Regions from separate parts of the Pseudomonas sp. H1_D05 genome, predicted to be linked through region 2. Evidence: predicted binding sites of a transcription regulator. Region 2 holds the regulator's gene; the other holds the start of a gene.

Region 1 (8,911 bases), 3.0 Mb from region 2:
GGTGGAAAACCGTTTGCCGGGCGCCGATGCGAATCCGTATCTGGCGATCGCCGCCAGTCTGGCTGCCGGTTTGCACGGGATCGAGAATGAGCTGGAACCGAGCGAAGCGATTCAGGGCGAGTTCGCGGTGCCGGACAATCTTGCGCTGCCGTGTACCTTGCACGCCGCGCTCGAACGTCTGAAACGTAGCCAATTGGCGAGGGAACTGTTCGGACAGGAGTTCATCGAAGGCTACATCGCTTCGAAGACCATGGAGTTGACCAGCTTCTTTGATGAAATCACTCCCTGGGAACGACGTGTTCTAGCAGCCCAGGCCTGACGTACCGCCGCCATCGGGCTATCGTTCTGGTAGCCCGATATTAACTGCAAGGAGCCGCTCGGAACGCCGATGCGCCAAATCTGGAAATCCTTTCGAGCACTGTATTTCGCCTCGCTGATGATGTTGATCGGCTCGGGCCTTCTATCCACTTATCTGGCATTGCGACTGGCCGCTGACAATGTCGACGGCCTCTGGGTCGGCGCGTTGATGGCGGCCAACTATTTCGGTCTGGTGCTGGGCGGCAAGATCGGTCACCGACTGATTGCCCGGGTCGGGCACATCCGTGCTTATTCGGCCTGTGCCGGGATCGTTGGGGCGGCGGTGCTTGGCCACGGTCTGGTCGATTGGCTGCCGGCGTGGCTGGTGCTGCGGACCATCGTCGGTCTGGGCATGATGTGCCAGTACATGGTGATCGAGAGCTGGCTCAACGAACAGGCGGACGCCAATCAGCGTGGCCTGGTGTTCAGCGGCTACATGATCGCTTCGTACCTGGGCCTGGTCCTCGGCCAACTGATTCTGGTCATGCACCCGGGCCTGGGGCTGGAACTGCTGATGCTGGTCGCGCTGTGTTTCGCCCTGTGTCTGGTGCCCGTGGCATTGACGCGGCGGATTCACCCGGCGCCACTGCATCCGGCGCCGATGGAGCCACGCTTCTTTATCAAGCGCGTACCGCAGTCGTTGAGTACGGTGCTGGGTGCCGGTTTGATCATCGGCTCGTTTTACGGTCTGGCGCCGCTGTATGCCTCGCAGCAAGGGCTTTCGACCGAGCAGGTCGGTCTGTTCATGGGTAGCTGCATCTTTGCCGGTTTACTGGTGCAGTGGCCGTTGGGCTGGTTGTCCGATCGTTATGACCGGGCGCTGTTGATTCGCTGCTTTGCCGGGTTTCTGGCGGTGGCGGCGTTGCCGTTGGCCGTGCTGCCGCAGGTTCCGCTGGAGGTGTTGTTCGGGGTTGGTTTCCTGTGTTCACTGGTGCAGTTCTGTCTGTACCCACTGGCGGTGGCATTCTCCAATGACCATGTGGAAGGCGATCGTCGCGTGTCGCTGACGGCGATGCTGCTGGTGACTTATGGTGTCGGTGCGAGCATCGGGCCGTTGCTTGCGGGCGTGTTGATGAAGCTGTTTGGCAGCCAGAGCCTGTATGCGTTCTTCAGCTTCTTCGCGTTGGTGCTGGTGTGGCGGATCCGGCCGAAAGCGGTGACCAATCTGCATCAGGTCGACGACGCGCCGCTGCATCACGTGGCCATGCCGGACAGCATGTCCAGCTCACCGCTGGTGGCGGCCCTTGATCCTCGGGTAGACGAGCAGGTGGTGCAGGAGCAGATGGTGCAAGACCCTGTGCAGGCGCCGGCAAGTCCCGAGCCTGAAGCTGATGCTCCGTCAGAGCCTGCGGCAGAAGTCGAACCGGATACCGATAAACCCGCGCCTGATCTCAGCGGCGGTAGACCCTGAACTGAACAAAAAACATCGCGCATAAAAAAGGGCAGTCCCGCCAAGGACTGCCCTTTTTATTGGCCGCAACGAATCAGAGATCGTCTTTGTCGAAACGGCGTGCTTCACGTTGCAACTGATACACGAAACGCTCAACGTTGCGCGCAGCCTGGCCACTGATGTTGTGGAAACGCAGACCGGCAAAGGTGATGTTGAGTTTTTCTTCGAAATGCAGATAGCGCAATTCGACGGAGATCGGCTGGTTGCCGAACAGCGGCGGGGCGATCAAGCGGTCATAAACCTGGCCCAATTGCAGGCGGTCGGTGATATCACCTTCGAAACGCAGCTTGCAGCCGGTCGCGGAGATATCCAGCAGTTTGCCGTTGATTGGCGCCTTGAGTTTTTCGCCGCCCAGTTCAACGCTGACCAGATCGGTCAGTTTCAGTGCCGCGCGGAAGGCATTGCGGCGCTGGTGGTAAACCACTTCAGTCGGCAGTGCGCCGGTGTAGAAACGATCACCCTCGGACTCTTCGATATTCAGCGTGCCGGTGCATTCCCAGGCGATGCGCACGCCTTCATGAAAACCTTCAACCTTGAATGGCTCACCGGCCTGCAGGAAGCGTTCGCCATCACGCGGGATCATCTCGTCCAGTGCGATCGTAGCGCTGTCGCGGTCGACTTTGATCAGATAGCTCTGGAAGCGCTGGCTGCGCTCATGAAAGGTGATGATCAGCGGATCGTGGCTTTCTTGCAGCTGGCGCAGGTTGCTGGAGATTTCCAGTGGCGTGGTAAGCACCTTAGGGGGCTGCGGAGCATCATCCGCGCTGAGGGCGTTGGACACGGTTTATCAATCTCCAGACAAAATATGACGACTAGCCAGCATTTTGCCAGCATGTTTCGCGGGTTGATAGAGCTGGCGCATCAACGGCTCATGCCTGGCTGAGCGGACGCGGTACGGCGGGTTTGGCAAAAGTACCGCTGGCGTTGTACAGCGCCGGCGCTTCACCACCGGTGAGGATCTTCAGCTGATTGGCCGTGGCGGCCTGCTGGATCTGGATCGACTGGCCGTTCTTGAGGTTGGCGGCCTGGCATTGAGCGATCAGATCGGTCAATGCATCGCCTTGCGCCAACAACTGCTCACCAATGCTCGACTGGCCAGCCAGTTGCTCCAGACCGCTGCGGTCTGTCGGCAAGTTGAGGCTGGCGAGGATTTCACTGCGCTTGCGGCCATGCTGTTCAAGCAGAATGATCAATGCCTGTTTATGCGCCAGAATGTTTTCCAGCAAGGGCATGTCGCGACCGTGCAACGCGAGGGATTCGGTTTGCAGCAACTCCAGCAATTGTTGAGCTGGAGCAAAGTCGTCGTTGATCAATTGCAATAAATTAGTGTCGTGCATGGCTGGCCTTGGGTTTTAAGCGTCCAAAAGCCTGGCGCCGGCAAAAGCCTAGCGCTGGGCTTCGAAGTTGAGCAGTTTGCTGGCTACACGGTTGCTGTCGACTTTATAGCTGCCATCGGCAATCGCGGCTTTCAACTCGGCCACACGGGCTTTGTCGACAGCAGGCTGATCGCGCAGCTTGTCAGTGACCTTCTGCAACTGTTGAGCCTCATTGCTGAGGTGTACCGATTCCCCGCTTTTTGCGGTACTGGCCGGTTCGGCCTGGGTATTCAGCGGCGCGGAGGTGCCGGTTTCGGCGGTTTCCTTGGCGTTGCTGGTACGTGTACTGCCCGTAAGTGACGAGGAGCTGTTCAAACGGCTGAAATCGATGACCATGATAAAAACCTCTGGGAATTTGGACGCTTGCCATGTTTTCGGCCATCCCCTGGAAAACTTTAGGCACATTTACAATGAGCCTTGCATGCGCCGGCGCGTGTCCTGCTGCGGCACAGTTTAGGGAACAGCCGGGGTCAGCGCCAGTTTTCTACATCGCCACTTCCACTTGGCCGGGCGCGGTGACTTGCGCCTTGATGACCCGTTGCGAGTTGAGGTTTTTCACCCGGATCTGTTCTTTCAAACCACCATTGGCCAGCGCTTCCCCGGGCATGCGCACGGCGAGCGTGCCGCTGCGCGCAGTGATGACCACTTGATCACCCTTGCGAATGACTTCCGCCTGTTCCAGATGGACCAGAGTAATGACCTGATCGGCTACCGTTGGTCGGGTTAATTTCTGCCCGATCGCTTCGTCTACCGAGGTCAGAAAGCCTTGGTTGATCGTGCTCACGTCGCGTTCACGCAGGGTCACGTCTTGGGGTTCGATGATCCCTGCACGTTTCAGCGGTCGGGTGGTTGTCACAATCTCGCGAAACAGGCGGACTTGAGCGGGCACGAACACAGTCCAGGGCGAGGCGCCCTCACAACGGACCTTCACGGTAACCCGGCCCAGCGGACGTGCCGGACTCTCCAAAGTCGCTGTCAATTCCTTGTCGCACATAGGCATGCGCATACGGGGGTCGAGCTGGTTTACTTCGATCTCGTAGCGGCCTTCCGTTTGACTGGTGGCCAGATAGTCTTCTACGGTGAACTCAAGAAAGCCCTGAGTGACGCCGATAAGCATGTCAGGCAAGGTAACCGCATCAGCAATGGCAGGGCTGCCAGCGAAAAAGCAGCAGACGGCGGACATCGCGCAAAGGCTTTTGCGAGCGCGGGAGGTCAGGTGTCGGAAAAATGTCGTTTGAGCGTTCATACGAGTTAAAAAGCAAGCGCCGTGCCGTTTAGCAATGAATGTGCGTCGCAACAACACTTGGCGTTGGTGTAGGAGTCTGGGCATGGCTGGTGTAATGGATTCGGTGAACCAGCGCACGCAACTGGTGGGGCAGAATCGCCTGGAGCTGTTGTTGTTCCGTCTCGACGGTCAGCAGCTCTACGGAATCAACGTGTTCAAGGTGCGGGAAGTGTTGCAGTGCCCGTCGCTGACGTTGATGCCCAAGTCCAGTCCTGTCGTGTGCGGGGTGGCAAATATCCGGGGGGCGACCATTCCGATCCTTGATCTGGCAATGGCCACCGGTTCCGGAGCGTTGAAGGACAAGAACAATCCGTTCGTGATCATCACGGAGTACAACACCAAGACCCAGGGTTTCCTGGTCCGCTCGGTGGAGCGCATCGTCAACATGAACTGGGAAGAGATTCATCCACCGCCCAAGGGCACGGGTCGCGATCACTACCTGACCGCTGTGACTCGGGTGGACAATCAGTTAGTCGAAATCATCGACGTCGAGAAAGTGCTGGCGGAAGTTGCGCCGACACCGGAAGCGATTTCGGTGGGCGTGGTCGATGTCGAGACCCAGACCAAGGCACTGTCATTGCGTGTCTTGACGGTCGATGACTCGTCGGTGGCGCGCAAGCAGGTCACGCGTTGTCTGCAGACAATCGGGGTCGAAGTGGTGGCGCTGAACGACGGCAAACAGGCGCTGGATTACCTGCGCAAGCTGGTCGATGAGGGCAAGAAGCCGGAAGAAGAGTTCCTGATGATGATTTCCGACATCGAGATGCCGGAGATGGACGGGTACACCCTGACGGCGGAAATCCGCGGCGACGCACGCATGCAAAAGCTTCATATCATCCTGCATACTTCGTTGTCGGGGGTATTCAATCAGGCGATGGTCAAGAAAGTCGGTGCCGATGACTTTTTGGCCAAGTTCCGTCCTGATGACCTGGCATCCCGGGTAGTCGACCGGATCAAAGCAGCAGATATCAGCTAGGGGCGTTTTGCTCCTGGCGGTCAACACGATTTAAGAGGCGGCATCATTGTCTACGGGTAATTTGGATTTCGAACAGTTCCGGGTCTTCCTGGAAAAAGCCTGTGGCATTCTGCTCGGTGAAAACAAGCAGTACCTGGTCTCGAGCCGTCTCAACAAACTGATGGAGCAGCAAGGCATCAAATCCCTGGGTGAGCTGGTTCAGCGCATCCAGACCCAGCCGCGCAGCGGTTTGCGCGAGCAGGTGGTCGATGCCATGACGACCAACGAAACCCTGTGGTTTCGTGACACCTATCCGTTTGAAGTCTTGAAGAACAAGGTGCTGCCTGAAGCGATCAAGGCCAGCCCCAATCAGCGTCTGCGGATCTGGTCGGCCGCCTGCTCGTCGGGCCAGGAACCGTACTCGCTGTCGATGTCGATCGACGAGTTCGAGCGAACCAACCTCGGCCAGTTGAAGATGGGCGTGCAGATTGTCGCCACTGATTTGTCCGGTCTTATGCTGACCAACTGCAAGACCGGCGAATACGACAGTCTGGCGATCGGTCGCGGTTTGTCGCCGGAACGCCTGCAGCGTTACTTCGACCCGAAAGGGCCGGGCCGCTGGGTGATCAAGGCGCCGATCAAGAACCGGGTAGAGTTCCGTTCGTTCAACCTGCTCGACAGCTATGCCGCGCTGGGCAAGTTCGACATCGTGTTCTGCCGCAACGTGTTGATCTACTTCTCTGCCGAAGTGAAGAAAGACATCCTGTTGCGCATTCACAGCACGTTGAAGCCGGGCGGTTATCTGTTCCTTGGCGCTTCCGAAGCGCTGAACGGTTTGCCGGACCATTACCAGATGGTGCAGTGCAGCCCGGGGATTATTTACCAGGCGAAATAACCGTATCGGCAACACCAAAAAACGGCAGGTCCCAAAAAGACCTGCCGTTTTTTATGCCCAAAGAAATTCTCCCTGACACCATAAACCCCCTGTAGGAGTGAGCCTGCTCGCGATAGCGGTAGCACATTCAGCAGCATCGGTACCTGACACACCGCTATCGCGAGCAGGCTCACTCCTACAGGGGATCGTGGTGTGTATGAGATGGACGGCAAGCGGCAGAAAAGCGGCATCCGGCGGAAACCGGTTGCCGCTTTTCTGGCATTGCCGCTTTGCCGACTCTCTGCAAAGCCCCGGTTTATGCGGCTTTTGTGGTTTGGCACGGCGCTTGCTAAAGCTCAGTTACGAAAAACCGGTCACCTGAAGGTTCCCGACATGAGCATCAGCTTCGATAAAGCGCTCGGCATTCACGAAAAGGCATTGGGCTTCCGCGCCCAGCGTGCCGAAGTGCTGGCCAACAACATCGCCAACGCCGACACCCCGAACTACAAGGCTCGGGATCTGGATTTCTCCAAAGTGCTTGAAGCACAGACCCAGAAAAATGCGAACGGCACCATCGCCCTGAACATGACCAACAGCCGTCACATCGAAGCTGAAGGCCTGGGCAATGGCGACGAATCGCTGATGTATCGCACGCCGATGCAACCGTCGATCGACCAGAACACCGTGGACGCTCAACTGGAACAGTCGAACTACGCGGAAAACGCCGTCGGCTTCCAGGCCAGCTTCACCCTGCTCAACAGCAAATTCAAAGGGCTGGTGTCAGCCCTGCGCGGAGAGTAATCCATGTCCCTGTCCAGCGTTTTCAACATTGCCGGCAGCGGCATGAGCGCACAAACCACGCGTCTGAACACCGTGGCGTCGAACATCGCCAACGCCGAAACCGTCTCGTCGAGCATCGACCAGACCTATCGCGCCCGTCACCCGGTATTCGCCACCATGTTCCAGGGCGGCCAGAGCAGCGGCAGCAACTCGCTGTTCCAGAGCCAGGACGCGGCCGGTCAGGGCGTACAGGTGCTCGGTGTGGTCGAAGACCAGAGCAACCTCGAAGCGCGTTACGAGCCGAACCATCCGGCGGCCGACGCCAAAGGCTACGTCTACTACCCGAACGTCAACGTGGTGGAAGAAATGGCTGACATGATTTCCGCGAGCCGCTCGTTCCAGACCAACGCCGAAATGATGAACACCGCCAAAACCATGATGCAGAAGGTACTGACCCTCGGTCAGTAATAAGGGGCGACTGCCATGAGTGTTTCCGATACCACTAGCAGCCTGAGCATGAATGACATCCTGGCGAACTCGTCGAAAAAGACCAGTTCGACCACCGGTGGCATTGCTTCGGCGACCAACAGCGCCACCGGCGGCCAGGCACTGGGCAAGGATGCGTTCCTGCAATTGCTGGTCACCCAGCTGAAAAACCAGAACCCGCTTGATCCGCAGGACAACAGTGCCTTCGTTGCGCAGTTGGCACAGTTCAGCAGTCTTGAGGGGATCACCACCCTCAACAGCACTGTCAGCTCGCTGGCTGGCAACTACAACTCCTCGCAGGCGTTGCAGGCTTCGTCGCTGGTGGGCCGCAATGTGATCGTGCAGACCAACTCGGTTCAGCTCGACGATCCGAGCAAAGGCATGACCGGCTCGGTCAGCGTTCCGTCGTCGATTGCCGGCGGCACCGTCAGCATCACCGACAGCAGCGGCACGGTGGTTCGCACCATCGATCTGGGCAGCCGCGCCGCAGGCAGCGCGAGCTTCACCTGGGACGGCAAGGACAAGGACGGCAACGTGGTCAAGACCGGTACCTATACCGTCAAGGCCAACGCATCGATCAATGGCACCTCGACCGATATGGCGACCTACCTGCCGGCCACCGTCACCAGCGTGACGATCAGCCAGACCGGCGGCGAGCTGATGCTCAACCTGTCCGGCAAGGGCACTGTTGCCCTGTCCAAAGTACAAACCATTGGTATATAGAGCCGACTAACCGGCACAAAGGAGTGGAATATGTCTTTCAATATCGGCCTTAGCGGTCTCTATGCAGCCAACAAGCAACTGGACGTGACCGGCAACAACATCGCCAACGTCGCGACCGCCGGTTTCAAATCGTCCCGTGCAGAATTCGAAGACGTCTACTCGGCCACTCGCCTGGGTAGCGGCAGCAAAGTGATCGGCAACGGCGTGCGCCTGGCCAATGTTTCCCAGCAGTTCACCCAGGGTGACATCAACAACACCGGTAACGTGCTGGACATGGGCATCAACGGTTCGGGCTTCTTCACCATGAGCAACAACGGCTCGGTGTCCTACACCCGTGCCGGTACGTTCAAGGTCGACAACGCCGGTTACATCACCAACACCGACTACACCTCGCGCCTGCAGGGTTACGGCGTGGACGCCAATGGCAAGATCATCAACGGTGTGTTGACCGACCTGAAGATCGATACCTCGAACCTGGCGCCGAAATCGACTTCCCTGGTGACGTCGAGCATCAACTTGAACTCGACTGCGCCGGTGATCAACGACACAGTGGCGGCCGGCAAGTTTGATCCGAGCAAGCTTGAGACGTACACGAAGAGCTTCAGCACTCCGATCTACGACTCGC
Region 2 (8,911 bases):
CGTTGCGCACCAAGTGGACCAGCGGGTCGGCCAGGGCCTCGACAAGGTTTTTGTCGAGGTCGGTTTCTTCACCCACCAGTTCCAGGTTGATCTCTTTCTTCAGCTGACGAGCCAAGTCGCGAACCAGACGCGGGAAGCGCCCGAAGACCTTCTTGATCGGCTGCATCCGCGTCTTCATCACCGCGGTCTGCAAGTCAGCCGTGACCACGTCGAGGTTCGACACGGCCTTGGACATGGCTTCGTCGCCGCTGTTGAGGCCCAGGCGCACCAGACGGTTACGCACCAGCACCAACTCGCCGACCATGTTCATGATTTCGTCGAGACGGGCCGTGTCGACGCGCACGGTGGTTTCGGCTTCGCTCGCCGGTTTTTCTGGCGGCGGTGCGGCGGCAGCACGGGCCGGAGCCGGTGCAGCAGCGGCAGCCGGTTTCGGCGCTTCGGCTTTCGGCTCAGGCTTGGGAGCTGCCTTTGGCGCAGCAGCCGGAGCGGCCGCAGCCTTGGCGGCAGGCGCAGCCACCGTGGAAGCAGCGCCGGCAGTCGCGGCGCCAACGTCAGTGAACTTGCCTTTGCCGTGCAATTCGTCGAGCAGCGATTCGAACTCGTGATCGCTGATCAGATCGCTGCCGGCTGCGGCGGCTGCCGGCGCGGCTGGCGCAGCCGGTGCCGAGGCAATTGCTGATTCCAGTGCTTCAACGGCAAAGTTGCCCTTGCCATGCAGTTGATCGAGCAGGGCTTCGAATTCGTCGTCGGTGATATCCGAGCTGTCGCCCGCCGCCGGGGCTGCTGGAGCCGCTGCGGTCGGTGCCACGGCATCCGCCGCGAACTGGCCTTTGCCATGCAACTGATCGAGCAACGACTCGAACTCGGCGTCAGTGATTTCGTCGCTCGCGGCTTCAGCCGCCGTTTGCGCAGGTGCAACAGCGGCCGGGGCTTCAGCTTCAGCCTTGACGGCGTTCAGCGAGTCCAGCAGTTGTTCAAATTCGTTATCGGTGATGTCGCCCGACGAGTCGCCTTCAACGACCAGTTCTTCGATCATCTCGGCCACCGGCGATGCCGGGGCGGCGTCCGCCGATTGCGGTTCGGCCAGACGCGCCAGGGCGGCCAGCAGTTCCGGGGTAGCGGCGGTGATCGGTGCACGCTCACGAACCTCAGTGAACATGCTGTTCACCGCGTCCAGTGCTTCGAGGACAACGTCCATCAGTTCTGCATCAACGCGACGCTCACCCTTGCGCAGGATGTCGAACACGTTTTCGGCGATGTGACAGCACTCCACCAACTCGTTGAGCTGAAGGAAGCCGGCGCCCCCTTTTACAGTGTGGAAACCGCGAAAAATTGCGTTGAGCAGATCTGCGTCATCCGGACGGCTTTCCAGCTCGACCAGTTGTTCGGACAGTTGCTCAAGAATCTCGCCGGCCTCAACCAGGAAATCCTGAAGGATCTCTTCATCGGCGCCGAAGCTCATTAATGGGGTGCTCCTACAGGTCTAAAAACCCAAAAAACCTAAAATTCCACAACTCTAGAATCCGAGGCTGGATAACAAATCGTCCACATCGTCCTGACCGGACACAACGTCTTCTCGTTTATCGGCATGAATCTGCGGACCTTCACCCTGCGAGAGATGTTTTTGTGGATCTTTTTCTGCAAGCATCGCGGCGCGGTCATGTTCGATGCCCGCAAAGCGGTCGACCTGACTGGCCATGAGCACGAGTTTGAGCAAATTGCTTTCGACTTCGGTGACCAGTTGGGTCACACGCTTGATCACCTGACCGGTCAGGTCCTGGTAATCCTGGGCCAGCAGGATGTCGTTGAGATTGCTCGACACCGCACGGTTGTCCGTGCTGCTGCGTGACAGAAAACCGTCGACCCGGCGCGCCAGCTCGCGGAACTCTTCAGCCCCGACCTCGCGACGCATGAAGCGACCCCAATCGGCGCTCAAGGTCTGCGCTTCATCAGCCAGACTGTTGACCACCGGCGTGGCGCTTTCCACCAGATCCATGGTGCGGTTGGCCGCGGCTTCTGTCAGCTTGACCACATAGCCCAGGCGTTCGGTGGCGTCGGTGATTTGCGACACTTCCTCGGCCTGCGGCATGTTCGGATCGATCTGGAAGTTGACGATCGCACTGTGCAGTTCACGTGTGAGCTTGCCGACTTCCTGGTACAGGCCACGGTCACGGGTCTGATTGAGCTCATGGATCAGTTGCACAGCGTCGCCGAACCTGCCTTTTTCAAGGCTTTCGACCAGTTCGACCGCGTGTTTTTTCAGGGTCGACTCGAAATCGCCCTGTGAAGATTCGTTATGCTCCATAGCTCCCCCGCGCGTTCATCAGCCGATGCGTTCGAAAATCTTCTCGATTTTGTCTTTCAACGCCTGAGCCGTGAAAGGTTTGACTACGTAGCCGTTTACACCAGCCTGAGCGGCTTCAATGATCTGCTCGCGCTTGGCTTCTGCAGTCACCATCAGCACTGGCAAGTGCTTGAGTTTTTCATCGGCACGCACGTGACGCAGCAGGTCGATACCGGTCATGCCCGGCATGTTCCAGTCCGTTACCAGAAAGTCGATGCTTCCGCTGTTGAGCACTGGAATGGCAGTCACGCCATCATCCGCCTCGACAGTGTTGGTGAACCCCAGATCACGCAGCAGGTTCTTGATGATCCGCCGCATCGTTGAGAAGTCATCAACGATGAGGATTTTCATGTTCTTGTCCAATTCGACCTCCAAGCAGTCTTAAACGCGCCCAGCACCTGGACGCGCCATTTCAATCATTCCGGCGTAGCACTCGAAGACTGTCTGGAGCACAACAGAGCAAGACCGGTGCCGTTCATCACCGCACCAGCCTCGTTCGCAGTGTCCCCACACTGCCTTCAGCGCGCTCGCCACTCCCCCAAACGCCCCCGCAAACGGGCCGCGCACTGGCTGTGTAACTGGCTGACCCGCGATTCACTGACGCCAAGGACTTCACCGATCTCCTTGAGGTTCAGCTCTTCGTCGTAGTACAGCGCCAACACCAGTCGCTCACGCTCCGGCAAATTGGCAATCGCGTCCGCCAACGCTGCCTGGAAACGTTCATCTTCCAGATCGCGTGACGGCTCCATATGAGCACTCGCGCCATCCTCGTGCAGCCCTTCGTGTTCGCCGTCCTGCAACAGGTCGTCGAAACTGAACAGGCGACTGCCCAAGGTGTCATTCAAAATCCCGTAGTAATCGTCGAGACTCAATTGGAGTTCGGCCGCAACCTCGTGATCTTTAGCATCACGGCCGGTTTTAGCTTCAATTGAGCGAATCGCGTCGCTGACCATACGGGTATTGCGGTGAACCGAGCGTGGCGCCCAGTCCCCTTTGCGCACTTCGTCGAGCATCGCGCCGCGGATTCGTATGCCCGCGTACGTTTCGAAACTGGCGCCTTTGCTGGCGTCGTATTTGGTCGAGACTTCAAGCAGGCCGATCATCCCGGCCTGGATCAGGTCTTCGACCTGCACACTCGCCGGCAAGCGCGCCAGCAAGTGGTAGGCAATGCGTTTGACCAGTGGCGCGTAACGCTCGATCAACTCGTACTGCGCGTCACGTGCCGACTTCTTGTAGTAGTTCATACCGCTTGCGGTCATAGCACGGGCCCTGCCGTTTGCTGCACGAGGCGCTCGACGAAAAACTCAAGGTGGCCACGCGGGTTGGCGGGCAGCGGCCAGGTGTCGACCTTCTGCGCGATCGCCTTGAACGCCAGCGCGCACTTGGAACGCGGAAAGGCTTCGTACACCGCGCGCTGCTTCTGCACCGCTTTACGCACGCTTTCGTCGTAAGGCACGGCGCCGACGTATTGTAGGGCCACGTCAAGGAAGCGATCCGTGACCTTGGTCAACTTGGCGAACAGGTTGCGCCCTTCCTGCGGGCTCTGCGCCATGTTGGCGAGGACGCGGAAGCGGTTCATGCCGTAATCGCGGTTGAGCAGTTTGATCAGCGCGTAGGCGTCAGTGATCGAGGTCGGCTCATCGCAGACCACCAGCAACACTTCTTGCGCGGCGCGAACAAAACTGACTACCGAGTCACCAATACCCGCAGCGGTATCGATCACCAGTACATCGAGATTGTCACCGATGTCGCTGAACGCCTGAATCAGGCCGGCATGTTGCGCCGGGCTCAGGTGCACCATGCTCTGGGTGCCGGACGCCGCCGGCACGATGCGAATGCCACCAGGGCCTTGCAACAGCACGTCGCGCAGCTCGCACCGGCCTTCGATGACGTCGGCCAGCGTGCGTTTAGGGGTCAGCCCCAACAATACGTCAACGTTCGCCAGACCCAGGTCGGCGTCCAGCAGCATGACCCGACGGCCAAGCTCTGCCAGCGCCAGCGACAAGTTCACTGACACGTTAGTCTTGCCGACGCCACCTTTGCCGCCGGTCACCGCGATCACCTGTACGGGATGCATGCTGCCCATGTTATTTCTTTACCTTGTCTTGCATAGACGGAGGCCACATTACTGGCTGCGCGTTCACAACCGGAACAATGCATGGCAGACCATCGATGTAGGTACAAAAACTGTTCATGAATACCTCAGCCTACCTGCTTGGTCGGGCTGTGATAGATATCAGCGAACATGTCAGCCATGGCTTCTTCGCTGGGTTCTTCCTGCATTTGCACGCTGACGGCGCGGCTGACCAGTTGATGACGGCGCGGCAGATGCAAATCATCCGGAATCCGTGGGCCATCGGTCAGGTACGCGACCGGCAATTCATGACTGATCGCCAGGCTCAACACTTCGCCAAGGCTGGCCGTTTCATCCAGTTTAGTCAGGATGCAGCCGGCAAGCCCGCAACGCTTGTAACTGTGATAAGCGGCGGTTAGAACCTGTTTCTGGCTGGTGGTTGCCAAGACCAGATAATTTTTTGAACGAATGCCACGCCCGGCCAGACTTTCCAGCTGCATGCGCAGGGCCGGATCGCTGGCTTGCAGGCCGGCAGTATCGATCAATACCACGCGTTTGCGCAGCAGTGGATCCAGCGCTTGCACCAGCGATTGGCCCGGATCGACATGGGTCACTGGCACATTGAGAATGCGGCCCAGCGTCTTCAGTTGTTCCTGAGCGCCGATACGGAAACTGTCCATGCTCACCAGCGCGACATTCTGCGCGCCGTATTTCAGCACATAACGCGCGGCCAGCTTGGCGAGTGTAGTGGTCTTGCCCATGCCGGCAGGACCGACCATGGCAATGATACCGCCCTCTTCCAGTGGCTCGACTTCCGGTACGGCAATCATCCGGGCCAGATGCGCGAGCAGCATGCGCCAAGCCTGACGCGGTTCTTCGATATCAGTGATCATCGCCAGCAGATCGCGCGACAACGGGCCGGACAGGCCGATACGTTGCAGACGGCGATACAGGTTGGCTTGCGCCGGACGGCTGCCTTGCAGCTGATTCCAGGCCAGGGTGCCGAGCTGAACTTCCATCAGCTCGCGCAGGCTGTTCAATTCAAAGCGCATCGAATCCAGTGCACGCGGATCGATACCACCGGAGGACTGCGCAGGTGCCGGGGCCGGACGCGCCGGAGCGGCGTAAGTCGGCTCGGTCAGCGGTTCAGCGGCGGTCAGCGGCAGGCCGGCGGTCAACGGCAGCCCGGCGAAAATCTGGCGATTGCTATTGCCATCGGCTTCGCCACGCAGGCTCAACTCGGCCTGAGCGGTGACGATGCGCGACTGGGTCTTGCGCAGTTCGTCCTCGAGCTCCATGTTCGGAACCCGTGGCGCCAGCGCCGACAATTTGTAATCCAGTGCCGCCGTCAGCTCGACACCGCCGGCAATGCGGCGGTTGCCAATGATGGCGGCATCAGCGCCCAGCTCATCACGAACCAGCTTCATGGCCTGACGCATATCGGCGGCAAAGAAACGCTTAACTTGCATAAACCACTACCTCAGCCGTTGGGCCCTACTGTCGCAACGATGGTCACTTGCTTGTTGTCCGGTATTTCCTGGTAGGCCAGCACATGCAGTCCAGGGACGGCGAGGCGGCCAAAGCGCGAAAGCATCGCGCGGATCGGGCCGGCGACCAAAAGGATCACCGGCTGACCTTGCATTTCCTGACGCTGCGCCGCTTCGATGAGCGAACGCTGCAGCTTCTCGGCCATGCTTGGCTCCAGCAGAACGCCCTCTTCCGAGCCTTGTCCTGCCTTCTGCAGACTATTGAGCAATATTTGTTCCAACCTTGGTTCCAAGGTGATCACAGGCAGCTCCGACTCAGTGCCTACAATGCTTTGGACGATGGCGCGAGATACGCCGACCCGCACAGCAGCCACCAGCGCGGCGGTATCTTGACTCTTCGCGGCGTTGTTGGCGATGGCTTCGGCAATGCTGCGGATATCGCGCACCGGCACGTGTTCGGCGAGCAGCGCTTGCAGCACTTTGAGCAACTGCGACAACGTGACCACACCCGGCACCAGCTCTTCTGCCAGTTTCGGCGAGCTTTTGGCCAGCAATTGCATGAGTTGCTGCACTTCTTCGTGGCCGATCAGCTCGCTGGAGTGCTTGTACAGAATCTGGTTCAAGTGCGTCGCGACCACGGTGCTGGCGTCGACCACGGTGTAACCGAGCGATTGTGCCTGGGCGCGCTGGCTGATTTCGATCCACACCGCCTCGAGGCCGAAAGCCGGATCTTTGGCGTTGATACCGTTGAGCGTGCCGTACACCTGGCCCGGGTTGATCGCCAGTTCGCGATCTGGATAGATCTCGGCTTCGGCGAGAATCACGCCCATCAGGGTCAGGCGATAGGCGCTCGGCGCCAGATCGAGGTTGTCGCGGATGTGCACGGTCGGCATGAGGAAGCCCAGATCCTGCGAGAGCTTCTTGCGCACGCCCTTGATCCGCGCCAGCAATTGCCCGCCCTGGTTACGATCCACCAGCGGAATCAGGCGATAGCCGACTTCCAGGCCGATCATGTCGATCGGCGTCACGTCGTCCCAGCCCAGCTCTTTGGTTTCCATGGCGCGGGCCGGCGACGGCAGCAAATCCTGCTGGCGCTTGACCTCTTCCAACGCCACGACTTTAGCGACGTTCTGCTTTTTCCAGAACAGGTACGCGCCGCCAGCGGCCAGCGCAGCCATGCTCAGGAACGAGAAGTGCGGCATGCCCGGCACCAGGCCCATGACCGCCATCAGACCGGCGGCCACCGCCAGCGCTTTTGGCGAGGCGAACATCTGTCGATTGATCTGCTTGCCCATGTCTTCCGAACCGGAAGCACGGGTCACCATGATCGCCGCCGCTGTTGATAACAACAGTGAGGGCAATTGCGCCACCAAACCGTCACCGATGGTCAACAAGGCGTAAACCTTGCCGGCATCGCCGAAGCTCATGTTGTGCTGGAAGATACCGACGGCCATACCGCCGATGAGGTTGATGAACAGAATCAGCAGGCCGGCAATGGCGTCACCACGGACGAATTTGCTGGCACCGTCCATCGAACCGTAGAACTCGGCCTCTTGGGCGACTTCCTGACGGCGCATCTTGGCCTGGTTCTGGTCGATCAGACCGGCGTTGAGGTCGGCGTCGATCGCCATTTGTTTGCCGGGCATCGCATCGAGAGTAAAGCGCGCGCTCACCTCGGAAATCCGTCCGGCACCCTTGGTCACCACGACGAAGTTGATGATCATCAAGATCGCGAAGACCACGATACCGACCACGTAGTTACCGCCGATCACCACCTCACCGAAGGCCTGAATCACCTTACCGGCAGCGGCGTGGCCGTCCTGACCGTGGAGCATCACCACCCGCGTCGAGGCCACGTTCAACGCCAGCCGCAACAGCGTCGCGACCAGCAGAATCGTCGGGAACACGGCGAAATCCAGCGGTCGCAGCGCATACACGCAGACCAGCAGGACGACGATCGACAGGGCAATGTTGAAGGTGAAGAACACGTCGAGCAGGAACGGCGGCACCGGCAACATCATCATCGCCAGCATGACCAGCAGCAACAACGGCACGCCCAGATTGCCTCGACTGAGGTCGGCAACGTTTGTGCGAGCAGTGTTGAATAACTGAGAGCGATCCACCGGTTTTCCCCGTTCCTTTAAAGCAAACTTTTGACGCCCAGAGCGGGCTCACGGCGGGTACTGCAAGAAGCTTTCCAACTTTTGCCGGGGAATGAAATAGAGGGGTTTGATCAAGGAATTTTTGCTGATTGGGCCGGCCCTTTCGCGAGCAGGCTCGCTCCCACAGGGAACCGCATTCCAAATGTCAGATTGAAATGCAATCCAAATGTGGGAGCGAGCCTGCTCGCGAAGGGGCCCTCATGTTCGGCGCAAATTTCTTCATTTAAACGAAGCTGTTTAAAAGACACCGCCAGACACGCCTTTCAGGCTACAAATCCTTGCGCCATTGCCTACAGCCAAGCCAGAATCCGCCGGCTTGTGCGCCTTGGGGGCGGGTTCTATTGTGGATCGGTCGCTGACGAATCAGTGATCGGGTCTCGCAGCCCGTCGATCTCTGGACGCACAACACCCGCTTTTTTATGGCGGCTGTACGTGGGAGACCTTCGGGTCTGCCGGTTCTAGAGTCCCGGTCTGCGACCTGCATATAGCTGCCACCCTCATTCATCTCGCAGCGAACGTTGGCAGCTCCAATGACTCTAGGAGCTTCACCATGACCAAACCAACACCCAACCCACCCGAAACCGACCCCGCCTCCCCCTACGAATCCCTCGATTCAAAAAAGCTTAACGACGCCGCCGAACGCGCGCTCGATCACTACCTCTGCCCACCCGGCTCCACGCCACCACCGCGTAAAACCCGCCGGATGTACGCCGTTACCGCCGACTTCAAAAACGAGGAACTGCTGGCCGATGCCAGCGAAACACTCGCCTCAGCCAGAACCATCGCCCATGACTTCACCCACCTGATACCCGCGTCGCAGCGCAGGACGCTGTTGGGGATCGCG

What was found. Region 2 encodes FliA, which starts transcription of late flagellar genes. Its sites were predicted from a motif close to CTAAAGTTTNNNNNNNNNNNGCCGNTAA; they were not measured.
Region 1: a site for FliA is predicted at 3,555-3,582, ahead of flgM (flagellar biosynthesis anti-sigma factor FlgM). Genes of this name have one in related genera too.

The regions. Positions count from the first base shown of each region.
Region 1 is NZ_CP162825.1:195,183-204,093, reverse strand. Features, by position in the region: gene AB4O11_RS00990 (glutamine synthetase family protein) at 1-319, shown strand, start outside; gene AB4O11_RS00985 (MFS transporter) at 389-1,768, shown strand; gene AB4O11_RS00980 (flagellar brake protein) at 1,842-2,588, opposite strand; gene AB4O11_RS00975 (flagella synthesis protein FlgN) at 2,677-3,144, opposite strand; gene flgM (flagellar biosynthesis anti-sigma factor FlgM) at 3,193-3,519, opposite strand; gene flgA (flagellar basal body P-ring formation chaperone FlgA) at 3,668-4,429, opposite strand; gene AB4O11_RS00960 (chemotaxis protein CheV) at 4,512-5,444, shown strand; gene cheR (protein-glutamate O-methyltransferase CheR) at 5,491-6,318, shown strand; gene flgB (flagellar basal body rod protein FlgB) at 6,691-7,098, shown strand; gene flgC (flagellar basal body rod protein FlgC) at 7,102-7,545, shown strand; gene flgD (flagellar hook assembly protein FlgD) at 7,561-8,286, shown strand; gene flgE (flagellar hook protein FlgE) at 8,317-8,911, shown strand, end outside.
Region 2 is NZ_CP162825.1:3,652,034-3,660,944, reverse strand. Features, by position in the region: gene AB4O11_RS16520 (chemotaxis protein CheA) at 1-1,462, opposite strand, end outside; gene AB4O11_RS16515 (protein phosphatase CheZ) at 1,517-2,305, opposite strand; gene AB4O11_RS16510 (chemotaxis response regulator CheY) at 2,324-2,695, opposite strand; gene fliA (RNA polymerase sigma factor FliA) at 2,863-3,603, opposite strand; gene fleN (flagellar synthesis regulator FleN) at 3,600-4,430, opposite strand; gene flhF (flagellar biosynthesis protein FlhF) at 4,547-5,887, opposite strand; gene flhA (flagellar biosynthesis protein FlhA) at 5,899-8,028, opposite strand; gene AB4O11_RS16485 (DUF6124 family protein) at 8,618-8,911, shown strand, end outside.